Regions from separate parts of the Cupriavidus sp. Agwp_2 genome, predicted to be linked through region 2. Evidence: predicted binding sites of a transcription regulator. Region 2 holds the regulator's gene; each other region holds the start of a gene.

Region 1 (4,807 bases), on a different replicon from region 2:
CAACTGGCGCGACATGCCGAAGCTGCGCGTCTACAGCATCGAAGAGCAGCTGACCTGGGACACGCTGCCCGCAGAGCTCTCGCCCGAGCAGCTGGCCGACCTGGCACCCGGCGCCGGGACGCAGGCCGCGGCGCCGGAGATTCCCGCCACGTCGCCGCTTGCCGGCACCGGCGAAGATGCCTTTAACAGCGCGCGCTACGGCGCCACCGTACCGCCGTGGTCCGCCGCCCATGCCTACACCAATGTCTATGGCGCCAAGTCCGCGCACAAGACCATTACCGCCACGGTGACCGGCAATGTGCGCGTGACCGATGTCGGCCGTGAATACGACACGCACCACATCGTGCTGGACTTCGGCGCGACGCCGTTCCCGGTGCTTGAGGGCCAGTCGATTGGCATCGTGCCGCCGGGCACCGACGCCAGCGGCCGGCCGCACCACGCGCGCCAGTACTCCATCGCCAGCGCGCGCAACGGCGAGCGGCCGGGCTACAACAACCTGTCGCTGACCATCAAGCGCGTGCTGCAGGACCACCACGGCAATCCCGTGCGCGGCGTCGGATCGAACTACATGTGCGACCTGAAGGTGGGCGAAAAGGTGGAAGTGATCGGACCGTTCGGCGCCAGCTTCCTGATGCCCAACCACCCGCGCTCGAATATCGTGATGATCTGCACGGGCACCGGCAGCGCGCCGATGCGGGCGATGACGGAATGGCGTCGCCGCTTGCGCAAGGCCGGCAGGTTCGATGGCGGCAAGCTGATGCTGTTCTTTGGCGCGCGCAGCAAGGAAGAGTTGCCGTACTTCGGGCCGCTGCAGAACTTGCCCAAGGATTTCATCGACATCAACCTGGCGTTCTCGCGCACGCCGGGGAGCCCCAAGCGCTATGTGCAGGACCTGATGCGCGAGCGCGCGGCGGATCTCGCGGCGCTGCTGGCTTCACCGGATACGTACTTCTATGTCTGCGGGCTGAAGAGCATGGAGGAGGGCGTGGTGCTGGCGCTGCGGGACGTGGCGCAGCAGGCGGGATTGCATTGGGAATCGCTCGCTGAAGGGCTGAGGCGGGACGGGCGGCTGCATCTGGAGACGTACTGAAGCGGAGGCCTGCGCTAGTACCACCACCCCTCGCAAACGCGCCCCTCTCCCGCGCGCGGGAGAGGGGAGCAAACCGCGGGGCTGCGTGGGGGTGTCAGGCGTGCTTGAACCGCCTGCGCAATTTATTCGACGCATCGGCCAGCCCTCCATCCGCCACCTCCACCACCCCATGCAGGTACTTCTCGCTCGCCTCTAATAACGCCCCATATATCCCGCTGCACATTCCCCGCGCCGTCCGCCCCGGCCAGTCCTGCGGCAGCAGCGCCTCCGGCAGGTTGGGATCGCGCAGCAGCACGCGCCGGTATTCATGCACCAGCAGCGTCCGCACGAAGAAGGCATCCACTGGCGCCAACTCCGCCGCTTCATCGGCCAGCGGTGAAAAGCGTCTCAACAAGGCCTGCCACGCGTCGGCCACGTCGCCCAGCTTGAACGTCTGGTGCATCAGCGCCTGCAGCGGCCGCAGCGAGAACGCCTCCAGGCTGCTCGCCTCCATCACCGCCACATAGTCCTGCGCACGCGCTGACTGGATGATCTCGCGCAGCGACCCAAGGTCCGCATTGGGATGCGCCATCACCCCCGGCGCGATCGCGCCAAAGCCCTCCCACAGCAATTCCCGCTTCAGCTTCTGCCGCACAGTGGCGCGAACGTCACCGCGCACCATCACCAGCGTCCAGCGGCCATCCCACTCCTGCGCTTCGCCCGCATAGATGCGCTTGCCGGCGTGCAACACGCGTTGCAGGCCGGCTTCCGACAGTCCGTAGTAGCTGCGCCGCCCGATCCTGGTGGCGGCCAGCCAGTCGTCTGCAGTCAGGCGGAAAGTGGCCGTGCGCACCAGCCGGTCATTGATGCCGAATGGCGCCGCGAGGCGGATCAGGCTCCCCAGCCACACCGCCTGCGGCCGCGGCGCCACCAGGTCGCCGTACAGCGTCACCAGCAGGGAGTTGGCGCCCAGCTTGAGGCCGCGCGCCAGCCGGGCGATGCGCGGGGAGGGCTGTTCTGCGTCAGGGGAGGTCGCCATCGCGGGTCCTGAAAGTGATACACATTCGTCGATTGCTTGAATCAAATTGTATCACTACCATGCATTGCAACTGACGCAATTGACGCAAATCAAGACCCCGAGCGGGACCCCTACAAAAGCGGAGCAGGCATGTACGCACAGCTGGTGGAGACGGGAGCAACAAGGCTCCGCGCGATGGAAGAGATGGACCCGCAGGAACGCGCGTTCCAGGCACGTGTGGACGAAGGGATCAAGATCGAGGCCAAGGACTGGATGCCCGAGGCTTACCGCAAGACCCTGGTCCGCCAGATCTCGCAGCACGCGCATTCTGAAATCGTCGGCCAGCTGCCGGAAGGAAACTGGGTTACCCGTGCGCCCACGCTGGAGCGCAAGGCCGTGCTGCTGGCCAAGATCCAGGACGAAGCCGGCCACGGCCTCTATCTGTACAGCGCGGCGGAAACGCTGGGCGTGTCGCGCGACCAGATGCTGGGCGATCTGCATTCGGGCAAGGCCAAGTATTCCAGCATCTTCAATTACCCCACGCTGTCCTGGGCCGATATCGGCATGATCGGCTGGCTGGTCGATGGCTCGGCCATCATCAACCAGGTGCCGCTGTGTCGCTGCTCGTACGGCCCGTATGCGCGCGCCATGGTGCGCGTGTGCAAGGAAGAGTCGTTCCACCAGCGCCAGGGCTACGACATCCTGCTGAAGCTGTGCAACGGCACGCCCGAGCAGAAGCAGATGGCGCAGGACGCGCTCAATCGCTGGTGGTGGCCCGCGCTGATGATGTTCGGCCCGTCCGACGGCGATTCGCCCAACAGCGCGCAATCGATGCAATGGCGCATCAAGCTGTTCTCCAACGACGAGCTGCGCCAGAAGATGGTCGACCAGACCGTGCCGCAGGCCGAATACCTCGGCCTGACCATTCCCGATCCCGAATTGAAGTGGAACGCGGAACGCGGCCACCATGACTTCGGCGAGATCGACTGGTCCGAGTTCTACAACGTGATCCAGGGCAACGGCCCGTGCAACCGCGACCGCCTGCGCACCCGCGTCAAGGCCTGGGACGACGGCGCATGGTTCCGCGACGCGCTGGTGGCCCACGCCCAAAAGCAGGCCCCGCAGGCGCAGCAAGCCGCAGCCTGATCCCCGCGGCGCAGCGCGCCGCCCCTACATCGATTCGCTTTACACAGGAGGTTGCCATGAAAGAGTGGCCGCTTTGGGAGATCTTTATCCGCAGCCAGCACGGCCTGGCCCACAAGCACGTGGGCAGCCTGCACGCGCCGGACGGCGAAATGGCGATCAACAACGCCCGCGACGTCTACACGCGCCGCAATGAAGGCGTCAGCGTCTGGGTGGTGAAGGCCGGCGACGTGATGGCCAGCAGCCCCGGCGACAAGGGCCCGCTGTTCGAACCCGCCAACAGCAAGGTCTACCGCCACCCGACGTTCTTCCCGATGCCGGAAGCGGTCAAGCACATCTGATACGGCCCGGACCATGGACAACAAGCTCGAATTTTTGCTGCGCCTTGGCGATTCCACGCTGGTGCTTGGCCAGCGCCTGTCGGAATGGTGCGGCCATGGCCCCGCGCTGGAAGAGGACATCGCGCTGACCAACGTCGCGCTCGACCTGGTCGGCCAGACCCGCCTGTGGCTGGGCTATGCCGCCGAAGTGGAGGGCGCCGGCCGCACCGCCGACCAGCTCGCCTACCTGCGCGACGCGCACCAGTTCCGCAACCTGCTGCTGGTGGAGCAGCCCAACGGCAGCTATGCCGATACGCTGGCGCGCCAGTTCCTGTTCGATACGTGGCACTACTTCCAGCTCGAAGCGCTGCAGCGTTCGACCGATGCGCGCATCGCAGAGATCGCCGCCAAGTCGCTCAAGGAAGTCACCTACCACGTGCGCCGCAGCGCCGACCTGGTGGTGCGCCTGGGCGATGGCACCGAGGAAAGCCATCGCCGCATGCAGGATGCCTTCGACGACCTGTGGATGTTCACCGGCGAATTGTTCGAGGCCGATGCGGCCGAGGCCGCACTGGTGCGCGAAGGCGTGATCCCCGATCCTGCGAAGCTGGCTGAGCCATGGCAGCGCCATGTCGGCGAGGTCCTGGAAGAAGCCAGGCTGCGCATGCCCGCCGGCCAGTGGGCGCAGAGCGGCGGCCGCCACGGCCGTCATACCGAACACCTCGGCTACCTCCTGGCCGAAATGCAGTTCCTGCAGCGCGCCTATCCCGGCGCGCAGTGGTGAGCATCATGACCGCGCAAGCGCTGTCACGCCCCGCACTCGAACAGGTCTGGTCGTGGCTCGATACCGTTCCCGATCCTGAAATTCCGGTGATTTCCGTGGTCGATCTCGGCATCGTGCGCGACGTGGCCTGGCTGGATGGCACCTGTGTCGTCACCATCACGCCGACCTATTCCGGCTGCCCGGCCATGACGATGATCCGTACCGGCATCGAAAATGCGCTGGCCGCACGCGGCGTGAACAACGTGCGCGTGCAGACCCGTCTGGCGCCAGCCTGGACGACCGACTGGATGACGCCGCGCGGCAAGGCCAGCCTGAGCGGCTACGGCATTGCGCCTCCGGCGCAGCAGGTGATCGACATCAGCGGCATCAGCCGGAAGGCATCGCCTGCTCTGGTGGTGGCCTGCCCGCACTGCGGCTCGCGCCATACGCGGCTGGTCAGCCAGTTCGGGTCGACCGCGTGCAAGGCGCTGTAC
Region 2 (4,807 bases):
TCTTCAAGCGGCGGCAACTCGTCCAGCGTGCGCAGCCCGAGGTCGTCCAGGAAGGCCTTGGTGGTGGCATACAGGGCCGGCCGGCCCGGCACGTCGCGGTGGCCGATCACCTCGATCCAGCTACGGTCTTCCAGCTTCTTAATGACTTCCGTACTAACCGTCACGCCGCGGATTTCCTCGATATCGCCGCGCGTCACCGGCTGGCGATAAGCGATGATCGCCAGCGTCTCCATCACGGCGCGCGAATATTTCGGCGGCTTTTCAGGATTCAGGCGGTCGAGGTATTCGCGCATTTCGGGGCGGCTCTGGAAGCGCCAGCCGCTGGCCAGCGACACTAGCTCCACGCCGCGCGGGCGCCAGTCCTGGCGCAACTCCTCCAGCAGCACGCGGACGGTGTCCGCGCCGACATCGTCGGCGAACAGCCGTCGCAGATCATTGACGCGCAAAGGTTCCTGCGCGCAGATCAGCGCCGTCTCGAGGACGATCTTCGCCTCTTGGGTATTCATGTTGATGGTGTGCAGCCTGTCTTTGCACCTGCTCCCGGACGGATCCGGGGCACCGGAGATTTTGGATACAGCGACGCCAATGCCATCGCCATCTCATTGCGCAGCTCACCCGGATACCTGCTGCATCCAAGCCGTGCACTTCCATTCTTTGCATCGAGTTGCCGGGTCACTCCGGCAGGAGATCGTTCGCATGCCGCCATGGGCCGGTCAGCGAACCTCTTGCGTGGCACATCCGAAAACCGGACGCTGCTGTCGGCGAACTGAACGCCTCGGACGCAAGAAAAACGGGTATCGGGAGCAAGGCCGGCATCTCCAACACCGCAGTGCCAGCCGGGCTTTGATCTTTTGAACCGGATGGACCGCGGGCCGGGCCGGGCATCGAACCACCAACGCTTCCCGCCGCCGTGGGCGTGCCTTCTGGTAGGAAGGCCGCTTGGCGCTGCTCGCCGTTGCTTACAAAACACCGCGCGATACCGCAATGTTGGCGATTGTATGGCATTCCCGCCCTTGCCCGCAACCATCATTCGCTGCGCCGCGCGCCCCATGCGCCTCAAAAGACCAGGCAGAAACCCTGCTCTGCCAGCGAATGTGGCAGCAACACCGCGCGCGCCAGGCCAAGGGCCCCGAACGCCATGACCGCCACGCCCGCGCCCACCCGCACCGCGCGCTGCCGCGACAGGCTGCGCAGGTAGCCGGACAGCCCCGACAGCACCATCAGGTTGGGCAGCGTGCCGACGCCGAACACGCCCATCACCAGTGCGCCGGAACCGGCATTGCCGGCGAGCAGCGCAAGCGTCAGCGCACCATAGACCATGCCGCACGGCACCAGCCCCCAGGCCAGTCCAACCCCGTAGCGCCTGGCAAGGCCCCCATGCGCACGCACGAACGCGGGCATGTTGCCGCCTAGCCGGCCCAACTGCCGCGCCACGCCACTGCCAGCCCGCGCCGCCAGCCGCTCCAGCCATGCCACGGTAAAGGCATTGCCGCGCAGCAGGCGCCAGCCCGACCACAGCAGCATCGCGCTGCCGGCACCGAACAGCCAGCGCTGCAACGGCAGGTAATCCTGCTTCCACGCGCCGGCGCCGATCGCGCCCAGTAGCGCGCCTAGCATCATGTAGGTCGAAATCCTGCCCAGGTGCATTGCCAGCAACTCGCCGACCCAGGCAGCACGGCTGCGCACGAAGGTCATGGCCGCAACGCTGCCACGTGGTTGTTCGACTGCCAGCGCGATGCCGCCACACATTGCTGCACAGTGCACGCCGCCCAGCAATGCCAGCATAAAAACGCTAATTAGCACACCAAATGTCAAATCTGGCTCCCTGCCGCATCACATCGCACGGTAAAATGTCCTGATCGCGCCCTCGCATCCAATCTTGCAGGTTCCAATTGCTTACCTCCATTCCAATCACCGAAATGTCGCCCCGTTGCTCCACATGCGCGATGGGGCAACTGTGCCTTCCGGTTGGCATGTCCCAGCAAGACCTTACCAAGATGGACACGCTGGTGCAGGAACGCATCCGGGTCCATAAGGGTGAGACCTTGTATCGCATGGGCGATCCCCTCACCGCGGTTTATGCCGTTCGCTTCGGCACGCTCAAGACGCACGTCACGACCGAAGACGGCCGTTCACAGATTACCGGTTTCCATCTGCCAGGCGAGATCGTCGGACTCGACGGCCTGGGGGAAATGCAGCATGCCTCTGACGCGACCGCGCTGGAAGATACCGAAGTCTGCGTAGTCCGCCTTGGTGACCTCCAGACCCTGTCCGCAGACCTGCCTTCGCTGCAGCACCAGTTCCTGCGGCTGATGGGCAAGGAAATCACGCACGACCAGCTGATGCTGGTGACACTCGGCTCGATGCGCGCCGAAGAGCGCCTGGCCGCGTTCCTGATCAACCTGTCGGAGCGCCTTTCGGCACGCGGGTACTCGTCGACCGAATTCGTGATGCGCATGAGCCGCGAGGAAATCGGCAGCTACCTGGGCCTGAAACTGGAAACCGTCAGCCGCCTGTTCTCGCGCTTCGCTGAAGCCGGCCTGATTCAGATTCGCCAGCGCCACGTGAAGCTGGTGGATCTCGCCGGCATCAAGCAGCTCTACAGCCGCAGCTGCTGACCCTTTCCCACACCACACCACACCACACCGCATTGCGCTTGCGCCGCACAGGGCGGCGCAAGCATCCCCCTTCACTCCAGCTCGTCGGTATCGCTAAGTCGCGTCGGCATCGTGTACAGCGTCAGCCCGCTGGACAGCGCGCAGAATATCCACGCCAGCAGGAAGCTCATCGTATAGATCGATTCGCGCGACGCCTCGATCGGATGCCCGAAGAACTTCAGGTCGCCGGGATCCACGACCGAGAACACCGTCGCGGTGGCGAAGCCCGCCATCAGGAACCCCGGCCACAAGACCCACATCAGCCAGCGCAACCTCATGGCTGCCTCGCTGCGCTCGGCTGAGGCCGCACTGCCTCCGCCTTCTCGACCACCAGTCCATGACGCGCCGCGCCCTGCACCGGCATGTCAGGATGCGACGACGCAAGCCAGATGGTGACGCCGCACGCCACCATCGCGACCAGCGGGCCGCTCATCAACAGCCACGGCCACGGCTCTTTCCACCACGGATTGCCTTGCTGATTCATCATGCCCCCTTAAGTTCTGCACCGAGCGCCTGGCGTCACAGGTCGCGCGGCACGATAAAGCTGGTGGTTTGCCGGATCTCGGCGCTGCCCCGCTCAGTTGCTTCGCTGGTCACCGTCACGCTGATCTTGTGCGTGCCTTGCGCGGCGTATTCGATCGGCACGCGTATGCGGATCGGCAACAGCCGGTTCGACGTCGGCGCCAGCGACTCGGCCTGCTTGTCGTATTCGACCGTCAGGTTTTTCAACTCGTCGCTGTCGGCTCGCACGCTGATGTGCATCGGCCCTTCAGTCGTGTTGATCAGCTGCAGGCGATAGACGTTCTCGATCCAGCGGCCCTCGACTTCCCGGCCCAACGCGCCGCGGTCGCGGATGATGTCCACCTTCAGCGGCGTGCGCAGCGCGATCGAAGCGACGAAGCCCGCAAGCAGCGCAACCCACACCACCGAATAGATGATGACACGCGGGCGCATCAAGCGCTTGCGCGACGCTGCCGCCGACAGCGCCTTGCGCATGGCATTTTCCGACGTGTACCGGATCAGGCCGCGCGGATAGGACATCTTGTCCATGACCTGGTTGCAGGCGTCGATGCAGGCACCGCAGCCGATGCATTCATACTGCAGGCCGTCGCGGATGTCGATGCCGGTCGGGCACACCTGGACGCAAATGCTGCAGTTGACGCAATCGCCCAGGCCCGCCTGGCGATGATCGGTCTTGCGCGAACGGCTGCCACGCGGCTCGCCCCGGCCGATGTCGTAGGTAACGACATAGGTGTCGCGGTCGACCATCACGCTCTGGAAACGCGCGTACGGGCACATGTACTTGCATACCTGCTCGCGCATGAAGCCCGCGTTGCCCCAGGTGGCAAACGCGTAGAACAGCATCCAGAACGTCTGCCACGGGCCCAGCGACAAACTCGCCAGCTCGCCGCCAAGTTCACGAATCGGCGCGAAGTAGCCGATGAAGGTGAACCCAGTCCACAGGGCGATCAGTACCCACAGGAAGTGCTTGGTGGCCTTGAGGCGCAGCTTGCGCAGGCTCCAGGGATCGCCATCCAGGCGGATGCGCGCGATCCGGTCGCCCTCGATCCGCCGCTCGATCCACATGAATATCTCGGTATAGACCGTCTGTGGACAGGCATAGCCGCAAAACAGCCGCCCGGCAATTGCCGTGAACAAGAACAGCGCCAGCGCCGAAATGACCAGCAGCACGGCGAGGTAGATGACATCCTGCGGCCACAGCACCAGCCCGAAGATATAGAACTTGCGTTCGCCAAGGTCGAACAGCACGGCCTGGCGTCCGTTCCACTGGAGCCAGGGCGTGCCGTAGTAAATCAGCTGGGTGAAGAGGACCAGCCAGACGCGCCAACTGGAGAATGCGCCCGTGACCGAGCGCGGATAGATCTTGCGGCGGACCTCGTACAGTGTTTCATCCGAGGTCTCGGCAGGCGCAGCGGCCGACCGCTGGGGGTCGGCCGCCCGGGCCACTTCTTCGGTCCCGGGTGCGTTCATGGATGGTTTCTCCTGCGGGCGGCCCGCGCCCGCGCAGATGAGTCGCCTGTCATTGGCCGGCACCCCCGCCGGTATTGGACAGGCCCCAGACATAAGCCGTCAGCATGCGGATCCGCTCTGGCGTCAGGATCTCTTCATGTGCCGGCATATGGTTGTTA
Region 3 (4,807 bases), on a different replicon from region 2:
AATCTTGTCGGGTCGTCCAAGCACACGAAACCACGAGTGCATGCTAGGCACTTGCGTGCCGGCCTTCAGCCAAATCAAGCGTTCTCCCTGGCATCCCTGCTGCAGGCGGCGGAAAAGACTCAGGGATGGATAGTCAGGACGGCGGCGCCGGCGAGGCGGCCCGCGCGCAGGTCGACCAAGGCAACGTTGGCCTGTTCGAGCGGATAGGTGGTGATATGGGTCTGTAGCGGCGTGTGGGCCGCGATCGCCATCAACGCGTCGCCATCGGCCCGAGTGAGGTTGGCCACGGAGCACAGCCGTCGCTCTTCCCACAGCAACTGGTAGGGCATAGCCGGGATGTCGCTCATATGGATGCCGCCGCAGACGACGATGCCGCCTTTGTCGATGGCGCGCAGCGCACGCGGCACCAGCGCGCCCACGGGGGCAAAGATCAGTGCCGCGTCCAGCGGTACCGGTGCATCGAGGTCGCTGGCGCCGGCCCAGCATGCGCCAGACTGGTGTGCCAACTGCTGGGCAGCGCTGTCGCCCGTGCGGGTGAAGGCATAGACCTCCCGGCCCTGCGCCACGGCGATTTGCGTCACCAGGTGGGCTGCCGCACCAAAGCCGTAGATGCCGATGCGGCGCGCTTCACCCGCCATTCGCAGCGTGCGGTAGCCGATCAGGCCGGCACAGAGCAGTGGGGCGGCGTGCTCGTTGTCATAGGCGGCGGGAATGCTGAAGCAGTAGCGGCTGTCGGCCACCACGTACTCCGCGTAGCCGCCGTCACGCGTGTAGCCGGTGAACTGCGGCGCGTCGCAGAGATTCTCGTGATGTCGCACGCAGTAGCTGCACTGTCCGCAGGTATGGCCCAGCCATGGCACGCCGACACGGTCGCCCTGCCTGAACGCGGTGACACCGGTGCCACACGATTCGACCGTGCCGACGATCTCGTGCCCCGGAATGAGCGCAGGCTTGGGATAGCGCAGGTCGCCGTCGGCGATATGCAGATCGGTGCGGCACACGCCGCAGGCGGCCACGGTAATGCGGACCTCGCCCGGCCCTGGCTCGGGCACTGTGACGTCCAGCAGGCGCAAGGGCAGCCCCGCCCCCTCGAACAGCATCGCTCGCATGGTCGGCGGCATGGCGCAATCAGCCTTCGATCTCGCTACGGACCAGCAGCACCGGCTTGGTGGTCTGCGCAAGGACGCCTTCTGACACGCTGCCCATCAGCACGCGCCTAACGCCGCGCCGGCCATGGGTCCCCAAAACGATCATGTCGGCATTCCAGGTGTTTGCTTCGTTGACGATGGTCGTCGAGATCCGGCCTGGGGCCAAGGGCTTCTCGTCCAGTTGTGCGTTGCAGCGGATACCGGCTTCGCTAAGGCGGGCAGTGGCCGCATCCAATGCCTTGCGGCCATGAGAGACCAGTTCTCTGACCAGTTCGTGCGGGTCGAAAGAGCCCGTCCCGAAATAGATGTCGCTGTCGTCCACCACGTACAGCACTTTGACTTCGGCATTGGTGGCCCGGCCGATGGCGATCGCCTGGCTGAGCGCCAGGTCGGAGGAGCGGCTGCCGTCCACGGCAAGCAAGATGCGCTTATACATGAGATGTCTCCTGAGAAGGATCGACCCAAGTCCCATCTTAAGATTCGCTCTAATCAGAGTAGATGGTGATGGTGAATTCGGGTTGACATGGCTCAACGCCGGACGCGGGACGATGAAATCCTGGGTTGGGGGCAGGCCTTTTGCAACGCGTTGGAGCGATTTTGCATGACGTTTCCCAAGATCTGCTCCGCGCGGAGCCACGGTGCGCACTGCTGTTGGCCCTGCGTGGACGCCACGTGGGGCGGGCGGGGCGGGACACTGTTCAAGCGTAGGTATTCGCATGTCCGCATGATTGATCCGTATCAACCACCACTCGGTTCCCCCACCTAGACTGGCTGTATCGGCCAGCGGCACCCGTGGCGGGACCAACGGCTTCGCGCAAGCGTCAAAGGACACCAGCATGCAACTGCAATTCCTCGGCGCGACCGATACGGTCACCGGCTCCAAGTACCTGCTCGATACCGGCAGTCAACAGGTCATGGTCGACTGTGGCCTGTTCCAGGGATACAAGACCCTGCGCCTGCGCAATTGGGACCCACTGCCGCTCGATCCGGCCAAGCTCGACGCCGTGGTGCTGACCCATGCCCACATCGACCACAGCGGGTATTTGCCCCTGCTGGTGCGGAACGGCTTCCGCGGCAGCGTGTACTGCACAATGGGCACCGCGCAGCTGTGCGGCATCCTGCTGCCAGACAGCGCCCACCTGGCGGAAGAAGACGCCGATTACGCGAACCGCAAGGGTTTTTCGCGTCATCGCCCCGCATTGCCCCTTTACACGGCCGCCGACGCTGAACGAGCAATGCGGCGACTCCAGCCGATGCAGTTCGGCAAGCGCTTCCAGGTAGCGCCCGGCATCGAGGCCGAGTTTGCCCGGGCCGGACATATCATCGGGGCAGCTATTGTCACGTTGTTCGTCGACGGCAAGCGCATCGTCTTCTCAGGCGACCTCGGGCGGCAGCAGGACGTCGTCATGCGCGCGCCGGAAATGGTGCGTCAGGCGGATTACCTGCTGGTGGAGTCCACCTACGGCGACCGGCGGCATCCGGACGACGACCCACTCGATGTGCTCGGCGAGATAGTCAGCCGGACAATTGGCCGCGGCGGCAGTTTGATCATCCCCGCTTTCGCGGTGGGGCGCACGCAGAGCCTGCTTTACTGCCTGCACCGCCTGCGCGAGCTCAAGCGAATCCCCGACGTGTCGGTGTACCTCAACAGCCCGATGGCCATCGATGCGACCATGATTTTCTCGCTGCATCCGGAAGAACTGCGCATCAGCCGCGAAGAGTGCGCCGCAGCCTGCAACCTCGCCATCCCGGTGCAGAGCATGGAGCAGTCGATCTGGCTGAACCACGACCGAAGTCCCAAGATCATCCTGGCTGGCAGCGGCATGGCTACCGGTGGTCGCGTGGTCCACCATCTTGCCGCCTACGGTCCGAACCCTCGCAATGCCATCCTGCTTTCCGGCTTCCAGGCGGCGGGTACGCGCGGCGCAGCGCTGGCCGCAGGCCGGCGCGACATTCGCGTCCATGGTAAGGACATCGCCGTGCATGCGTCGGTGGAGCAGGTCGAGAACATGTCCGCACATGCCGATGCCGCGGAACTCATGACATGGCTTGGCGGCTTTCACCAGGCGCCGCGGCGTACGTTTGTCGTCCACGGCGAGCCACAGGCAAGCGACGCGCTTCGCCAGCTCATCGAGCGCGACCTGCGCTGGGCAGTCACTATGCCGGAATATCGTCGCTCCTACCCGCTCGATTGATCCAGCCCGGCGCCTGCCCTATGCATTTTTTGTCACGTCGGTCAAACCACGGAATCACGTCATGGACTTTAGAACCATCCTCGTCGACCTCAGCGAAGATTCAGCCCGGTCGGCACGCATTGAAACGGCCGCACGGGTTGCCGCGGAATCTGGCGGCAGCGTGGTCGGACTGACTGCAACTGGAACTAACCTGGAGCCGTTTCGCGGGGCGGGCGAAGAAGCCGGACAATACGCGGCGCTTGCCGCCAGCCAGCTGCACAAACTGGTTGCCGGTCACAAGGAAGCCCTCGACACGCTGACTAGGCAAGTGGCGCCGGACATTCCCACCCGGCATATCGTTATTGACGCCGAGTCCGGCTGGGCGCTTGCCGACGAGGGCCGTTTCGCCGATCTTATCCTGCCCGCACCGCCGTCGGCGGATGCCGATGTCCCAGCGCTGCTGGCCGGGGTTGCGGAGTATGCGATGCTCAATGCCGGCCGGCCCATCTTGCTGGTGCCGGGCGCGTCCGGACCTCGCTTTGGTGGCCATGTCGCCATTGCATGGAACGGCGGCAGAGAGGCCGCGAGGGCGGTAGCGGACGCATTGCTGTGGCTCGCGCGTGCCAGTGCTGTTTCCGTCCTGGTGGTCAGCGCAGGCAAGTATGCTGCTGCCATAGAGGAACAAAGTTACCGTGACAGTGGGAACCGGCTAACCGCGTGGCTGGCCAGCCATGGCATCAATGCCAATCTCCTGGTCGGGGAGGGCGACCCTGACCACGTTCTGCCGCAACTTGCGGACAAGGTACAAGCCGACCTGCTGGTCGCCGGCGGCTATGGCCGCTCCCGGCTGAGGGAGCTTGTGCTGGGTGGCACCACCCGGGCCCTGCTGCGCCAGTCGTCTTTGCCAGTCTTCATGTCACACTGACGAGTGCGCGCTGCCCGTGGGGGCACTGGCAGCGCACTGCCTGGCCGCAGGCGCTTCGTTCGGCCGGCACATTGCTTGCCAGGCCGAACGTTGGTTCGCCGACATACCCGAGCCGTTTCCTGAGCTAATTTCTGATGTGCGTTACTCAGCCGGTGTCGGCACATGTTGTGGCTCCGACGTTGTCGGCAACGGCGAAATTCCGGTTTTGATCCGCATCGAGCACAGCGCCGTTGCCTTTCCGCGCACAAACTCTATAGTCCATTGGCAAGGTAACAGAGAGGAGAGCATGCCCCTGAAGGCGTCTTCACTCGATCCGCAGCCGAGCCGCCAAGCCAGTCCGTCTCCTGCATGGCGGCTTGCGGACATCGCCCTCGGACTGAGCGTCGTGCTGGCTTGTGTTGGGCTGGCATACTTGTTGCAAGCTGCCATGGAGCGCTACCGCGCGCTGGTGTTGGCGCCAATGGTGCCTGTCCTGGGCGCAGGCAGCGGTCTGCTGCTGGGGCTTTATCTGATCCGGATGCGCAAGCTCAGGCTGACCGCCGCAGACAACCTCCAGCGGG

The links. Region 2 encodes FNR, which switches genes on or off when oxygen is low (the NO sensors DNR and NnrR bind a similar motif). Its sites were predicted from a motif close to TTGATNNNNATCAA; they were not measured.
Region 1: a site for FNR is predicted at 2,188-2,201, ahead of paaA (1,2-phenylacetyl-CoA epoxidase subunit PaaA). Genes of this name have one in related genera too.
Region 3: a site for FNR is predicted at 1,877-1,890, ahead of LPA45_RS32465 (MBL fold metallo-hydrolase RNA specificity domain-containing protein). Genes of this name have one in related genera too.

What each region holds. Positions count from the first base shown of each region.
Region 1 is NZ_CP088084.1:2,536,515-2,541,321, forward strand. Features, by position in the region: gene boxA (benzoyl-CoA 2,3-epoxidase subunit BoxA) at 1-1,090, shown strand, start outside; gene paaX (phenylacetic acid degradation operon negative regulatory protein PaaX) at 1,185-2,108, opposite strand; gene paaA (1,2-phenylacetyl-CoA epoxidase subunit PaaA) at 2,238-3,233, shown strand; gene paaB (1,2-phenylacetyl-CoA epoxidase subunit PaaB) at 3,290-3,571, shown strand; gene paaC (1,2-phenylacetyl-CoA epoxidase subunit PaaC) at 3,585-4,334, shown strand; gene paaD (1,2-phenylacetyl-CoA epoxidase subunit PaaD) at 4,340-4,807, shown strand, end outside.
Region 2 is NZ_CP088083.1:2,249,617-2,254,423, forward strand. Features, by position in the region: gene scpB (SMC-Scp complex subunit ScpB) at 1-506, opposite strand, end outside; gene LPA45_RS10575 (sulfite exporter TauE/SafE family protein) at 1,057-1,815, opposite strand; gene fnr (fumarate/nitrate reduction transcriptional regulator Fnr) at 1,893-2,618, shown strand; gene LPA45_RS10585 (hypothetical protein) at 2,690-2,935, opposite strand; gene LPA45_RS10590 (FixH family protein) at 2,932-3,141, opposite strand; gene ccoG (cytochrome c oxidase accessory protein CcoG) at 3,177-4,649, opposite strand; gene ccoP (cytochrome-c oxidase, cbb3-type subunit III) at 4,699-4,807, opposite strand, start outside.
Region 3 is NZ_CP088085.1:464,925-469,731, reverse strand. Features, by position in the region: gene LPA45_RS32475 (zinc-dependent alcohol dehydrogenase family protein) at 120-1,121, opposite strand; gene LPA45_RS32470 (universal stress protein) at 1,129-1,584, opposite strand; gene LPA45_RS32465 (MBL fold metallo-hydrolase RNA specificity domain-containing protein) at 1,985-3,343, shown strand; gene LPA45_RS32460 (universal stress protein) at 3,405-4,247, shown strand; gene LPA45_RS32455 (PAS domain-containing sensor histidine kinase) at 4,534-4,807, shown strand, end outside.